2 regions of the Burkholderia ubonensis genome follow, and region 1 is predicted to be linked to the other one. Evidence: predicted binding sites of a transcription regulator. Region 1 holds the regulator's gene; the other holds the start of a gene.
What was found. Region 1 encodes FliA, which starts transcription of late flagellar genes. Its sites were predicted from a motif close to CTAAAGTTTNNNNNNNNNNNGCCGNTA; they were not measured.

Region 1 (7,503 bases):
GAAGAAGTGAAGCGCGAGCATCGCGAGAACGAAGGCGATCCGCACGTGAAGGGCCGGATTCGCCAGCAGCAGCGTGCGATCGCGCGGCGCCGGATGATGGCGGCCGTGCCGAAGGCCGACGTCGTCGTCACGAACCCGACGCACTTCGCCGTCGCGCTGCAATACACGGACGGCGCGATGCGCGCGCCGAAGGTCGTCGCGAAGGGCGTGAACCTCGTCGCCGCGCGCATCCGCGAGCTCGCGGCCGAGCACAACGTGCCGCTGCTCGAAGCGCCGCCGCTCGCGCGGGCGCTGTATCACAACGTCGAACTCGAACGCGAGATTCCCGGCTCGCTGTACTCGGCCGTCGCCGAGGTGCTCGCGTGGGTGTACCAGCTCAAGCGCTTCCGTTCGGAAGGCGGCGCGTTCCCGGCGGCGCCGGTCGATCTCGACGTGCCGGCCGAACTCGACAAGGGCGCGTCGGTGTCCGCCGCCGACGAGCGCGAGGAAGCCGAAGACGTGCTCGGCGCGCAAGGGGGTAACGCATGATTAGCCCCCACGCTCACATTCGTTCGCTGCCCCCCGAGGGGGCGGCTGCCGTCCACGGCCGGCTTTGCAAAGCCGGCCGGCTGCGCGGGCGCGGAGCCATGCTCCGCGAATTCCCCGCTACGCCCCTTGGGGCGGCCCGGCGGGAGGCAGCATGAGCACGCCGGCCGGCCTGTTCGCGAAGCGCCCGAACCTGCTCGCGGGCACCAACCTGCGCGCGCTCGCGGGCCCGATCCTCATCTGCATGATCCTGGGGATGATGATCCTGCCGCTGCCGCCGCTGCTGCTGGATCTGCTGTTCACGTTCAACATCGCGCTGTCCGTGATGGTGCTGCTCGTCAGCATGTACACGATGAAGCCGCTCGACTTCGCGGCGTTCCCGAGCGTGCTGCTGTTCTCGACGCTGCTGCGCCTGTCGCTGAACGTCGCGTCGACCCGCGTCGTGCTGCTCGAGGGCCACACGGGCCCGGACGCGGCCGGCCAGGTGATCGAGGCGTTCGGCCACTTCCTCGTCGGCGGCAACTTCGCGGTCGGCATCGTCGTGTTCGTGATCCTGATGATCATCAACTTCATGGTGATCACGAAGGGCGCGGGGCGGATCGCCGAAGTGTCCGCGCGCTTCACGCTCGACGCGATGCCCGGCAAGCAGATGGCGATCGACGCCGACCTGAACGCGGGCCTCATCAACGAGGAGCAGGCGAGAAAGCGCCGCACCGCGGTCGCGCAGGAAGCCGAGTTCTACGGATCGATGGACGGCGCGTCGAAGTTCGTGCGCGGCGATGCGATCGCGGGCCTGATCATCATGGCGATCAACGTGATCGGCGGGCTGATCGTCGGGATGATCCAGCACGACATGACGTTCGCGGCGGCCGGCACGAACTACACGCTGCTGACGATCGGCGACGGCCTCGTCGCGCAGATCCCGTCGCTCGTGATCTCGACCGCGGCCGGCGTGATCGTGTCGCGCGTCGCGACCGACGAGGACATCGGCACGCAGATCACCGGCCAGCTGTTCGCGAACCCGCGCGTGCTGGCGATCACCGGCGCGATCATCCTGATCATGGGGCTGATCCCCGGCATGCCGCACTTCGCGTTCCTGCTGCTCGGCGGCGGCGCGATCTGGTTCGCCCGCACGCAGACGAAGCGCGCGGCGGCCCGCAAGGCGGCCGGCGACGTCACCGAGATCGCGCCGCCCGCCGCGCTGCCCGCCGACAGCCACGAGGCGACCTGGGACGACGTGCAGCTGATCGACCCGCTCGGCCTCGAAGTCGGCTACCGGCTGATCCCGCTCGTCGACAAGAACAGCGACGGCGAGCTGCTCAAGCGGATCAAGAGCATCCGCAAGAAATTCGCGCAGGAAATCGGCTTCCTGCCGCCCGTGATCCACATCCGCGACAACCTCGAACTGCGGCCGAACGGCTACCGGATCGCGCTGAAGGGCGTCGAGATCGGCATCGGCGAAGTGTTTCCGGGCCAGTGGCTCGCGATCAACCCGGGCCAGGTGACGGCCGCGCTGCCCGGCGTGCCGACCACCGACCCGGCGTTCGGGCTGCCGGCCGTGTGGGTCGACGTCGCGATGCGCGAGCAGGCGCAGGTGTACGGCTACACGGTGGTCGACGCGAGCACGGTCGTCGCGACCCACCTGAACCATCTGGTCGTCCAGCACGCGGCCGAGCTGCTCGGCCGCCAGGAAGTGCAGGCGCTGATCGAGCGCACCGGCAAGGACGCGCCGTCGCTCGTCGAGGACCTCGTGCCGAAGACGATCTCGCTGACGACGCTGCAGAAGGTGCTGCAGAACCTGCTCGAGGAAGGCGTGCCGATCCGCGACATGCGCACGATCCTCGAAGCCGTGTCCGAGCACGCCGGCCGCATCACCGACGCGTACGACATCACGGCCGCGGTGCGGCTCGCGCTCGGCCGCGCGATCACGCAGCAGTGGTACCCGGGCTCGGGCGAGATGCAGGTGATGGGCCTCGACGCGAATCTCGAGCGCGTGCTGTCGCAGGCGCTCGCCACGGGCGCGAACCCGGGTCTCGAGCCCGGCCTCGCGCATTTTCACTCCTGACCGGCACGCAGCAAGCGATGCTGCGTCAACAGAATCTCGGGCTGCCGCCCGTGCTGCTCGTGCAGCACGCGCTGCGCGCGATGCTCGCGCGCTTCCTGCGCCGCAGCCTGCCGCAATTGAAAGTGCTGTCGTATGCCGAAGTGCCGGATACACGCACGATCAAGGTCGTTAACGTCATCGGGGGTTCCGCTTGAACATTCGCAAATTCACCGGGCCGACGAGCCGCGACGCGCTGCGGCTCGTGCGCGAGGCGCTCGGCGCCGACGCCGTCGTGCTGTCGAACCGCACGCTCGATGACGGCAGTGTCGAAATCGTCGCGCTCGCCGACGCCGAACTGTCGGCGATCACGCCGCCGGGCGCGGCCGACGTCGTCGCGCTGCCCGGCGCGGCGTTCCGGGCCGGCGCGCCGGCGCCCGCGGGCACGGCGCCGCGGGCGGCCGTCAATCCGTATGCGATGGGCGACGGCGGCTTGCCGGACGTGTTCTCGTCGGTGTTCGGCGCGAGCGCCGAGACGACCGACGCGCCGGCGGCGCCGGTGGCGGGCTCTGCCGCCGCCGCTGCGCCGGCCGCGGGATCGTTCGCCGCACGAGTGCCTGCCGCGGGATCGCCTGCCGCGGGATCGCCCGCCCCCCCTTCCGAACCCGCGCCGTGGCTCGTCGAGCACGCGAAGCGCCTGACGCAGCAGCGCGAAGCGCTGATCGCGCGCGCGCAGGCGACGCCGGCGCAGGAAGTTGCGCCGCGCGCCGCGCACGAAGCGACGCCGCCCGAGTGGGCGCGCGACATCGTGCGCAACGTCGCGCGCCGCGTGCCGGCGGACGACGCCGCGCCGCGCCGCGGCGCCGACGCGCCCGCCCCGAAGGCGGCGGACCGCGCGCGCGTGACTGAAGACACGGCCGCCGCGGTGGCCGACGCGGTGAAGGCGCGCATCGAGCGGATCGTCAACGACACGGTGATGAACGAGCTCGGCTCGCTGCGCGGGATGATGGAGGAGCAGTTCGACAGCCTGATGTGGCACGAGCGCCAGCGCCGCAGCCCGGTGCACGGCGCGTTGACGAAGCATCTGTTCGCGGCCGGCTTCTCCGCGCAGCTCGTGCGGATGATGGTCGACAACCTGCCGCAGGGCGAAGGCGAGCAGACGTTCGAGCAGGCGGCCGAATGGGCGCAGTCGGTGCTCGAGTCGAACCTGCCGGTGCTCGACAGCGAGGAAGCGCTGATGGAGCGCGGCGGCGTGTTCGCGCTGATGGGGCCGACGGGCGTCGGCAAGACGACCACCACCGCGAAGCTCGCCGCGCGCTGCGTGATGCGCTTCGGCGCGAGCAAGGTCGCGCTGCTCACGACCGACAGCTACCGGATCGGCGGCCACGAGCAGCTGCGGATCTTCGGCAAGATCCTCGGCGTGCCCGTGCACGCGGTGAAGGATGCCGGCGACCTGCAGCTCGCGCTGTCCGAGCTGCGCAACAAGCACATCGTGCTGATCGACACGATCGGCATGAGCCAGCGCGACCGTGCGGTGTCCGACCAGATCGCGATGCTGCACGGCGCGAACACGCCGGTGCAGCGCCTCCTGCTGCTCAACGCGACGAGCCACGGCGACACGCTCAACGAGGTCGTGCAGGCCTACCGCAGCGCGGCCGGCCATCCGGACGCGGCATCCCCGGAGCTCGCCGGCTGCATTCTCACGAAGCTCGACGAGGCGACCCACCTCGGCGGCGTGCTCGACACGGTGATCCGCTACAAGCTGCCCGTCCACTACGTGTCGACCGGCCAGAAGGTGCCGGAGAACCTGTACGTCGCGACGAAGAAATTCCTGATGAAGAGTGCCTTCTGTGTGCCGCGCGACGGCTCGCCCTTCGTGCCGCAGGACGAGGACATGCCGACGCTGCTTTCCGCGTTGACCGCACGTTCGACCGCCGAGCTGCACGAGGTGCGCTTTGGATAAAAGGATGATCGACCAGGCCGAAGGATTGCGGCGCCTGCTGGCCGGGCGCGCTTCGAGGATCGTCGCGGTGGCGGGCGGGCCGGCGGGCGTCGGCTGCACGTCGACCGTCGTGAACCTGGCCGCGGCGCTGGCCGCGCTGGGCAAGGACGTGCTCGTCGTCGACGAGCGCGCGAACGTGCATTCGGCCGCCGCGACGCTCGCCGGCTCCTGGCTGCGGGACGGCGAGCGCGCGCGCGTGTCCGCCGGGTTCGGCGTGTGCGCCGCGTCGCGGCTCGCGCGCGCGGGCTACAGCGACGCGCAGCTCAGCGATTTCGTCGACGGCCCGGCCGACATCGTGCTCGTCGACGCGCAGCTCGACGCCGACGGCGGGTTCTCGGCGCTCGCGCGCGAAGCGCACGACGTGCTGATCGTCACGCGCGTCGCCGCGCAGGCGATCACCGAGGCGTACGCGTGCATGAAGCGGCTGCATTTCGCGCATGCGATCGCGCAGTTCCGCGTGCTGACCAACCACGTCGGCAGCCACGCCGACGCGAAGACCGCGTTCGACAACCTCGCGGGCGTCGCGAGCCGCTACCTGACCGTGTCGATCACCGACGCGGGCTGCGTGAGCGCCGATCCGCTCGTCGAGCATGCGCGCGAGCTCGTGCGCACGGCGGTCGACGCGTTTCCGTCGTCGCCGGCCGCGCGCGATTACCGGCAGATTGCCGCCGACCTGCTGTACTGGCCGCTGCGTCCGCGGCCGGGCGCCGGCGCGGCGCGGGCGCGGGCGGCAGCACGTCGTTCGAGGCGGGCGCGGCGCACGCCGCGTGAGGGCCACCGGAAGGAGAGAGCCATGATGTACAACGCTCAAGGAAAGATTTCGCAGGCCGACGTGCTCGCGCAATACGCGCCGCTCGTGCGCCGCCTGGGCCTGCAGCTCGTCGCGAAGATGCCGGCGAGCGTCGATCTCGACGACCTGATCCAGGCCGGGATGATCGGCCTGATGGACGCGGCCGGGCGCTACAAGGAAGACCAGGGCGCGCAGTTCGAGACCTACGCGACGCAGCGGATCCGCGGCGCGATGCTCGACGAGCTGCGCAGCAACGACTGGCTGCCGCGCAGCCTGCGCAAGACGTCGCGCGAGGTCGAGCATGCGGTGCACCAGGTCGAGCAGCACCTCGGCCGCGCGGCGAGCGAGGCCGAGATCGCGCAGCACCTGAACATGCCGCTCGACGAATACCAGGGGATGCTGCAGGACCTGCACGGCAGCCAGCTCATCTACTACGAGGATTTCGACCGCGCGGCCGACGACGAGCCGTTCCTCGACCGCTATCGCGTCGATCACGCCGATCCGCTGTCGTCGCTGCTCGACGAGCACCTGCGCGAGGCGCTGATCGAGGCGATCGAGCGGCTGCCGGAGCGCGAGAAGCTGCTGATGTCGCTGTACTACGAACGCGGGCTGAACCTGCGCGAGATCGGCGCAGTGCTCGAAGTGAGCGAATCGCGCGTGTGCCAGCTGCACAGCCAGGCGGTCGCGCGGCTGCGCGCGCGGCTGCGCGAGCAGGCGTGGGTCGGCGCGGAGAACTGAGCGGCAGCGGCGGGCGTCGCGCGCGCCGACGCCGCGCGTGCGGCCGCCCGCCCAACCCCACATTTCTCGCCACGATTTGCTACAATCCCACCCGTTTTCCGAGGAGCGTTGCGACGGACCGTCCAGCGTCCGCCAGGCTCGGAAAGCTTCACCAAGCGGCCGGGCCGCGGCGCAATGCGCCGGCTCCCGCTTCCTGAACGGCGCTCACGTCACCATTTTCTAGAACTTTTTTAGAAAGGAGGGCGTGATGAACGCCGTCATCGATTCCAAAGCTTCCAACGATTACGTCGTCGCCGACATGGCGCTTGCCGGGTGGGGCCGCAAGGAACTGAACATCGCCGAGACCGAAATGCCGGGCCTCGTGCAGATCCGCGACGAATACAAGGCGCAGCAGCCGCTGAAGGGCGCGCGCATCGCGGGCTCGCTGCACATGACGATCCAGACCGGCGTGCTGATCGAGACGCTGAAGGCGCTCGGCGCCGAAGTCCGCTGGGCATCGTGCAACATCTTCTCGACGCAGGACCACGCCGCCGCCGCGATCGTCGAGTCCGGCACGCCGGTGTTCGCGTTCAAGGGCGAGTCGCTCGACGAATACTGGGAATTCTCGCACCGCATCTTCGAATGGCCGAACGGCGAGTTCGCGAACATGATCCTCGACGACGGCGGCGACGCGACGCTGCTGCTGATCCTCGGCTCGAAGGCCGAGAAGGACCGTTCGGTGATCGCCAAGCCGGCCAACGAGGAAGAAGTCGCGCTGTACAAGTCGATCGCGAAGCACCTCGACGTCGACGCGAACTGGTACTCGAAGCGCCTCGCGCACATCAAGGGCGTCACCGAGGAAACGACGACCGGCGTGCACCGCCTGTACCAGATGGAAAAGGACGGCCGCCTGCCGTTCCCGGCGTTCAACGTGAACGACTCGGTCACGAAGTCGAAGTTCGACAACCTGTACGGCTGCCGCGAGTCGCTCGTCGACGGCATCAAGCGCGCGACCGACGTGATGATCGCGGGCAAGGTCGCGGTCGTCGCGGGCTACGGCGACGTGGGCAAGGGCTGCGCGCAGTCGCTGCGCGGCCTGGGCGCGACCGTGTGGGTCACCGAGATCGATCCGATCTGCGCGCTGCAGGCGGCGATGGAAGGCTACCGCGTCGTGACGATGGAATACGCGGCGGACAAGGCCGACATCTTCGTGACGGCGACCGGCAACTACCACGTGATCAACCACGATCACATGAAGGCGATGCGCCACAACGCGATCGTCTGCAACATCGGCCACTTCGACTCGGAAATCGACGTCGCGTCGACCCGCCAGTACCAGTGGGAAAACATCAAGCCGCAGGTCGACCACATCATCTTCCCGGACGGCAAGCGCATCATCCTGCTGGCCGAAGGCCGCCTCGTGAACCT
Region 2 (7,503 bases), 790 kb from region 1:
GAGTCAACAAGATGTCCGCCTCGTCCCCCGCCACCGCGACCCTCGATCGCAACGAAACCGTTTTCCGCTTCCTCGCCGAGCCGTCGTCCGTGAACTTCGGTGGCAAGGTGCATGGCGGTGCGCTGATGAAATGGATCGACGAGGTCGCCTACGCGTGCGCGGCAGTCTGGTCGAGCCGCTACTGCGTGACGGTCAGCGTCGGCAACATCCGCTTCCAGCGTCCGATCATGGTCGGCAACCTGGTCGAGCTGAAGGCGCGCGTCGTCGCGACGGGGCGCACCAGCATGCACATCCACGTGTCGGTGCACGCCGGCGATCCGAAGGGCGGCGTGCTGCGCCAGACGACCGACTGCCTCGTCGTGTTCGTCGCCGTCGACGAGAACGGCAACCCGCTGCCGGTGCCGCCGTTCGTGCCGGAGACCGACGAGCAGAAGCGCCTCGCGAAGTACGCGATGGACGTGCGCGCCGCGCTCGACAAGATCGTCGAGATGAAGCCCGAAGAGGTCGCGAAGGGCACGGTCTGACGCAAGCGCCGCCGTGCGGGACCCGTCGCGCGCCGCCGCGCGATGCCGGCGGCGCGCGACGCGCGCGTCAGCGCGCCCCGATCATCTGCTCGGGGCGCACCCATTCATCGAATTCCGCGTCGGTCAGATAGCCGAGCGCGAGCGCGGCGGCCTTCAGCGTCGTGCCTTCCTTGTGCGCCTTCTTCGCGATCTGCGCGGCCTTGTCGTAGCCGATGTGCGGATTGAGCGCCGTCACGAGCATCAGCGATTCGTTGAGCAGCAGGTCGATGCGTGCGCGGTTCGGCTCGATGCCGACCGCGCAATGGTCGTTGAAGCTCTGCGCGCCGTCGGCGAGCAGCCGCACCGATTGCAGCACGTTGTGCGCGATCATCGGCCGGAACACGTTCAGCTCGAAATTGCCGCTCGCGCCGCCGACGTTTACCGCGACGTCGTTGCCGAACACCTGGCAGCACAGCATCGTCACGGCTTCGGACTGCGTCGGGTTCACCTTGCCCGGCATGATCGAGCTGCCCGGCTCGTTCTCGGGAATCGACAGCTCGCCGAGCCCGCAGCGCGGCCCGCTCGCGAGCCAGCGGACGTCGTTGGCGATCTTCATCAGGCTCGCCGCGACGGTCTTCAGCGCGCCGTGCGCGAACACCAGCGCGTCGGCGGCCGCCATCACCTCGAACTTGCTCGGCGCGCTCACGAACGGCAGCTTCGCCAGGCGGCCGATTTCGTCGGCGACGCGCGCCGCGAATTCCGGATGCGCGTTCAGCCCGGTGCCGACCGCGGTGCCGCCGAGCGCGAGCTCGTACAGGTGCGGCAGCGCCGATTCGACGTGCCGGATGCCTTGGTCGAGCTGCGCGACGTAGCCGGAGAATTCCTGGCCGAGCGTGAGCGGCGTCGCGTCCTGCAGGTGCGTGCGGCCGATCTTCACGATTTCGGCGAACGCCTTCGACTTCGCGTCGAGCGTCGCGCGCAGCGTGCGCAGCGCAGGCAGCAGGTGGTTGACGATCGCATACGCGGCGGCGACGTGCATCGCGGTCGGGAATACGTCGTTCGACGACTGGCCGCGGTTCACGTCGTCGTTCGGATGAACCTTGCGCGCTTCGCCGCGCTCGCCGCCCATCAGCTCGCTTGCGCGGTTCGCGATCACCTCGTTGAGGTTCATGTTGGTCTGCGTGCCGGAGCCGGTCTGCCAGACCGCGAGCGGGAATTCGCGCGGATGCTGGCCCGCGATGATCTCGTCGGCCGCCGCGATGATCGCGTGCGCCTTGTCGTCGGCCAGCACGCCGAGCGACTGGTTCACGGCCGCCGCCGCGCGCTTCACGATCGCGAGCGCGTGGATCAGCTCCGGCGACTGCTTCTCGGTCGAGATCCGGAAATTCTGCAGCGAGCGCTCCGTCTGCGCGCCCCAGAGCCGGGCGGCCGGCACGGCGATCTCGCCGAACGTGTCGCGTTCCATCCGAACTGCTTCGTTCATGATGCACTCCTCTTCGAAAGGGGGAAAGGCCGCGCGGCGCGCGGCGTCGGGCGTATCGTGGGCAGGCCGCGCCGCTCGTGCGCGGCGTCTCTTCGGCGGGCCCGGCGCAGGCCCGTGATCTGCGTAATCCGAGTGAACAGCCGCTAGCATAGCGCCGGCGGCGGTTTTGCGCCGTCGGGCGCGCTCACGCGCGCAGCGTGGCGAGCGACGCGCTCTTGCGGTGGAAGCGCCACGCCATCAGCGCGGCGACGCTCGCGAGCCCGGCCGCCAGCCCCCACCACAGGCCGCGCGCGCCGAGACCCGCGTGGAACGCGAGCCAGTAGCCGGTCGGAAAGCCGATGCCCCAGTAGCCGAGGGTGGCGGCGAGCATCGGCACGCGCGTGTCCTTCAGGCCGCGCAGCGCGCCGGAGCCGACCGTCTGCATGCCGTCGACGATCTGGAACACCGCGGCGATGCCGAGCAGCGACGCGGCGAGCGACACCGTGGCGGCGTTGGCGGGGTCGTCGAGGCGCAGGTAGAGGCTGACGATCGTGTGCGGCGCGACGATCATCACGAGGCCCGACAGCGACATGAACGCGACCCCGAGCCCGAGCGCGACGAAGCCCGCGTGCCGCGCGGCCACGGCGTTGCCCGCGCCGGCCCAGTAGCCGACCCGGACGTTGGCCGCCTGGCCGATCGCGAGCGGCACCATGAACGATACCGACGCGACGTTCAGCGCGATCTGGTGCGCGGCGAGCGACGTCGCGCCGAGCACGCCGACCGTGAGGCCGGTGGCGAGGAACAGCGTCGATTCGACCCCGTACGTGATCGCGACCGGCCAGCCGATGCCGATCAGCTCGCCCATCGTCGGCAGCTTCGGACGCGACACGGTCACGAAGTGCTTGAACCGCTGGCGGCCGTGCAGCAGCCACACGAGCGCGAGCGCGGTGAGCCAGATCGTGATCGTCGTCGCGACCGCGGAGCCGAGAAAGCCGAGCCGCGGCAGCCCGAACGCGCCGTGGATCAGCCCGTAGTTCAGCACCGCGTTGACGCCGACGCCGCCGATCGATACCCACAGCAGCCGTCGCGCGGCGCCGATCGCGGGCAGGAACGAGCGCATCAGGCCGACGCCGATCAGGCTGCCGAGCGCGGCGAAGCGCAGGATGCCCGTGTACTCGCCGACGTTGCGCGCGAGCGCCGGCGGCTCGTGGAACATCAGCAGGATCGGCTCGGAAAGCGACAGCGCGACGATCGCGGGGATCGCGAGCAGCACGGACAGCGCGAAGCCCGTCCAGTAGATGTGCGGCACGCGATGATCGGCTTGCGCGCCGCGCGCGTGCGCGACGCTGACGCTGATCGACGACAGGACGCCCTGCAGCACCGTGACGATGACGAAGAAGAAGTTCGCGCCGAGGCCGCCCGCCGCGAGCGAGTCGGGGCCGAGCGAGCCGAGCAGCACGGTGTCGGTGACGCTCATCGCCATCTGCGACAGTTGCGCAATGGCGAGCGGGGCGGCGAGGCGCGCGGTATCGGCGGCGTGACTGGACAGGGAGGGCGGCGCGGCGGCCGTCCGCGAGAGACCGGAATGCGACATGGGATGGGCGCTCGCGCGGCGACAGGCCGGCGCTGTCCGTATTTATTTTGAGAGACGCCTAGCTTACGGCTTTCTGCGAATGGTGTCGAACGCGCGCGCCGATGGCCATGTCGGGCTCAGGGGCACCGCTACGCGCCGTGCACCGCGATGCGCGTGTCGCCGAGCAGCACGACCTGGCCTGCGCGGATCTTGCAGGTCTTGCGGAGTTCGACTGCGCCGTCGACCTTCACCGCGCCGGACGCGACGATTCCCTTCGCGGAGCCGCCGCTGTCGGCGAGGCCGGTGATCTTCAGGAGGTTGTGCAACTCGACGAATTCGCCGGTCAGCGTGAAATCCAGATTGGGCATGACGAGGAAAGCGCGCGCGGCGCGGGATGAATCGCCCCGCATCATACGGCAGCAACGCGGGCCGCGCGAGTGCGCCGGCCTGTTGTTAGCGTCTGTGAGCGATTCGTCAGCAAATGAAACGGTGGGTAACAGTCTGCGAGATTCGAGAACCGGTGCCGCCGGGCGCGGGTCTTTCATCGTGCCTGCTGCGTGTTGCGGCAGGTCACGCGACGGAGCGTATCGATGCGTTCCGCGCCCGCAACTTCTTGAGGAGGATTGTCATGTCCACGATTCGTACGATGCTGATCGGTGCCGCGCTGACGGCGTTCGCGACCTCGGCTGCGTTTGCGCAGACGGGAACGGCCGCGCAGGGCACCGCCGGTGCCGGCGTGCAGACCCAGGCGCCGGGCGCAGGCGAGGGCGCCGGTGCGAACGTGTCGGGCAACGCGGTCGGCGGTGCGACCGATACGGCGGCTTCGTCGGTCCATTCGACCAAGAAGCACATGAAGCACACGACGAAGTCGGCCAAGCATCGTGCCGGCACGACCAAGTCGAAGGTCGGCGACGAAGCCGTGGAAGGCGGCGCTTCGGCTGCCGGCGGGACGCAGTAAGCGGTGTCGGGCCGCCGCTCGCCGCTCGCCCCGGACGGCGCGGCGTGACGATGTGGCGGCGTGGCGGCGACACTCGCGCGGCCCGGTTCGCTTGATGCGAGCCGGGCCGCGCTTCATTCGGGCAGAGCGGCGCTCAGGGCCGCCGCTGTTCCGGCCCCGGTGCCGGGCGCGCGGCGACCGGCGCGAAGACGCTGCGCAGCCACGCGGCGAGCCGTGCGAACACGTCGTACGGTTCCTCGACGAAGATTTCCGGCTTCAGGAGCCGCAGGTATTCCATGATCTGCTGCGCTTCCGCCTTCTGGAACGAGCCGTGCGCGAGCGCCAGCCGCAGCAGCCCGCGCAGTTCGCCGAGCTTGTCGCGCGCCGTGCTGCCGACGCTCATCTCGCACGCGAGCTTGGCTTCGTAGATCCGCTGCCGCAGCGATTCCGCGAGCCGCCACGCGGGCGTCTGCATCTGCTCCTCGAGCGCCTGGATGTCCAGCACCGCGCTCTTGATCTGCGCGGCGAGCGGATCGATCAGGGTCGCATCGCCCTGCGCTTCGGCGACGATCGCCTTCGCCCAGTCGCGGCACGCCTTTGCCAGCTCGTCGGGCGTCCATTCCGAGCGCGACGCGAAGCCGAAGCCGAATTCGCCGGCCTGCCGCATCAGGATCGCGACCACGTCCGGGAATTCCTTGTCGAGCGTGCGCTTGGCCCACGCATACTGGCCGCCCTCCAGCATGCGCTGCACGGCGTGCTCGGTGAGCGGCACCATGTTGTCGAGCAGTTTTGCGCGCAGGAAATCCTCGAACGACGGCGTCGCGAATTGCGGGTCGAGTTTCAGCGACACGCGCACGAATGCGTCGTAGTCCTTGCGCAAGGACGCGAGCGTGTCGTCCTTGAGGGAAAGGGTGATCTGGCCCATGAATCGTCTCGGTGGCGGCCCGCGCCGGCCGGATGCCGGGGTCTCGCGCGCCGGCGCCGGCGCGTCGTCGACGGTCCGGCGCGCGCCGGGACCGACGGCGGGTCTTCAACCGTTTATCGGCCGGGCGGCGCGAAACTTGAGCGGGATGTGCGCTCGCGTGTTCCGGCGCCGGTTCAGCCGGGCAGCCAGCCGTGTGGCAGCACCACGCCCTGCCAGAAGAAGAACACCGCGAGCCCGGCCGCGATCGTCACGAGCGGCCGGCGCGTCGCCGCCGACACGAGCACCGCGGCGAGCGCGCCGACGAGCTGCGGATTGCGCCACGTCAGCTCGGCCGCGCCGCCGTGCGGCGACACGGTCATCGGCACGATGATCGCGGTCAGCACGGTGACGGGCACGAAGCCGAGCGCCGTGCGCGCGAGCGGCGGGAACGTCAGCCGCTCGCCGAACAGGAACAGCGTCGCGCGGATCGCATAGGTGATGGCGGCCATGCCGAGGATCAGCAGCGCGTAGCTCACGATGCGGCCTCCGGGTGCGAGCCGGCGCGTGCGCGGTCCTGCAGCAGCGTCAGCGCGACGCCGACGACGACGCCCGCCGCGACCGCGCCCAGCAGGCCGAGCTTGTACGGCCAGCCCTGCCAGTAATACGCGAGCACGCCGGCCGTCGCGGCGGCCGAGAAATAGCGCAGCGTGCCCAGTTGTGGCACGACGATCGCGATGAAGGTCGCCGCCATCGCGAAGTCGAGACCGAGCGACTGGAGCCCCGGGAATGCCGAGCCGAACCCCAGGCCGGCGAGCGTCCAGATCTGCCAGTTCACGTACATCGCGAGTCCCGAGCCGAAGAAGTAGTGCGGGCCGATCGCGCCCGGCGGGAAATGCCGGTAGTGCGCGTACGCGACCGCGAACACCTCGTCGGTCATCAGCGCGCCGAGCGTCGCGCGCCAGCGCAGCGGCAGGTGGGCGACGTACGGCGCGAGCGTCGCGCTGTACAGCAGGTGGCGCAGGTTGACGATCAGCGTCGTCGCGAGCACGACGACGAAGCTCGCGCCGCCCGCGACGAGCCCGAGCGCGATGAACTGCGCGGAGCCGGCGAACACGGTCAGCGACATCAGCGCGCCGTGCCAGCCGGCGAGCGGGCCGCCGGCGACGAGCGTGCCGAAGATCACGCCGAACGGCGCTGCGCCGACCATCATCGGGATCGTGTCGCGGGCGCCGTCGAGCGATTCGGTCAACGCACGGCGCGGCGGTGCGGAGGAAGTGGGTGTCGGGTTCAAAGTGCGCGTCTCCATGACGACGGAGGATAGCGGGGCGAGGCGCGTCGCGGCTTGTACGTTCTTGCGGCGGCGCGGGGCGCTGGCGCGGGCGCCGGTGGGCGGCGCAAGACGCGTGCCGAGTAGGATGGGGGTTTGGTTGTGCTTGGTTCGGTTGCGGTGGAGGCGCAGTCGGCGGTAGTGGTGGACGCCGAAGCGAACCTGAACTGGAACTGGAACTGGAACTGGAACTGGAACTGGAACTGGAACTGGAAGCGGAACCCGAAGCGAAACCGGAATCCGAGGCGAAACCGGCGCCGTAGGCGAACGAGGCGTATGCCTCAGCGCGTCTGCCAGCGCCCCGGCGGCACGCCGAACATCCGCCTGAAGTGGCGGGTGAAATGGCTCTGGTCGACGAAGCCGCTGGCCGCGGCAACCTCGGCGACGGCCACGCCCGCGCGCAGCGGCGCGAGCGCGCGCTGCAACCGCAGCTGGTTGCGCCACGCGTGCGGCGGCATGCCGGTCGTGCGCGTGAACAGGCGCGCCGCGTGGAACGGCGACAATCCCGCCGCCTGCGCGATCTCGTCGAGCGTGACCGTGCCCGTCAGGTCGGCGGCAAGCCGCTCGCGCATCGCTTCGACGCGCGGTTCGTCCGCGGCGAGCGCGTGCGGTTGCAGCCGCGCGTCGGCATGACGCGCGATCAGCGTCGAGAACGCGTCGAGCATCGCCGTCTCGGCGGCGAGCGGGTCGTAGACCGGGAGCGCGCCGGCGTGCGCGGAATGCAGGGCATCCGCCGAATCCACGCGTTCACCCGCCACGCACTCGCTCCCGGCCTCCATCATCCGGTGCGCCCGCGC

Region 2: WJ35_RS06670 (DUF4088 family protein) is a predicted target of FliA. The motif match lies at 5,515-5,541, and genes of this name have one in related genera.

Annotation. Positions count from the first base shown of each region.
Region 1 covers NZ_CP013420.1:2,267,290-2,274,792, reverse strand. The annotation lists gene flhB (flagellar biosynthesis protein FlhB) at 1-528, shown strand, start outside; partial or broken gene flhA (flagellar biosynthesis protein FlhA) at 680-2,784, shown strand; gene flhF (flagellar biosynthesis protein FlhF) at 2,781-4,529, shown strand; partial or broken gene WJ35_RS10450 (MinD/ParA family ATP-binding protein) at 4,522-5,339, shown strand; gene WJ35_RS10445 (RNA polymerase sigma factor FliA) at 5,362-6,096, shown strand; S-adenosyl-L-homocysteine riboswitch at 6,191-6,309, shown strand; gene ahcY (adenosylhomocysteinase) at 6,344-7,503, shown strand, end outside.
Region 2 covers NZ_CP013420.1:1,480,697-1,488,199, reverse strand. The annotation lists gene WJ35_RS06695 (acyl-CoA thioesterase) at 12-524, shown strand; gene fumC (class II fumarate hydratase) at 592-1,986, opposite strand; gene norM (multidrug efflux MATE transporter NorM) at 2,171-3,559, opposite strand; gene WJ35_RS06680 (RNA-binding S4 domain-containing protein) at 3,688-3,906, opposite strand; gene WJ35_RS06675 (hypothetical protein) at 4,167-4,496, shown strand; gene WJ35_RS06670 (DUF4088 family protein) at 4,630-5,400, opposite strand; gene WJ35_RS06665 (AzlD domain-containing protein) at 5,574-5,915, opposite strand; gene WJ35_RS06660 (AzlC family ABC transporter permease) at 5,912-6,685, opposite strand; gene WJ35_RS06655 (AraC family transcriptional regulator) at 6,988-7,503, opposite strand, start outside.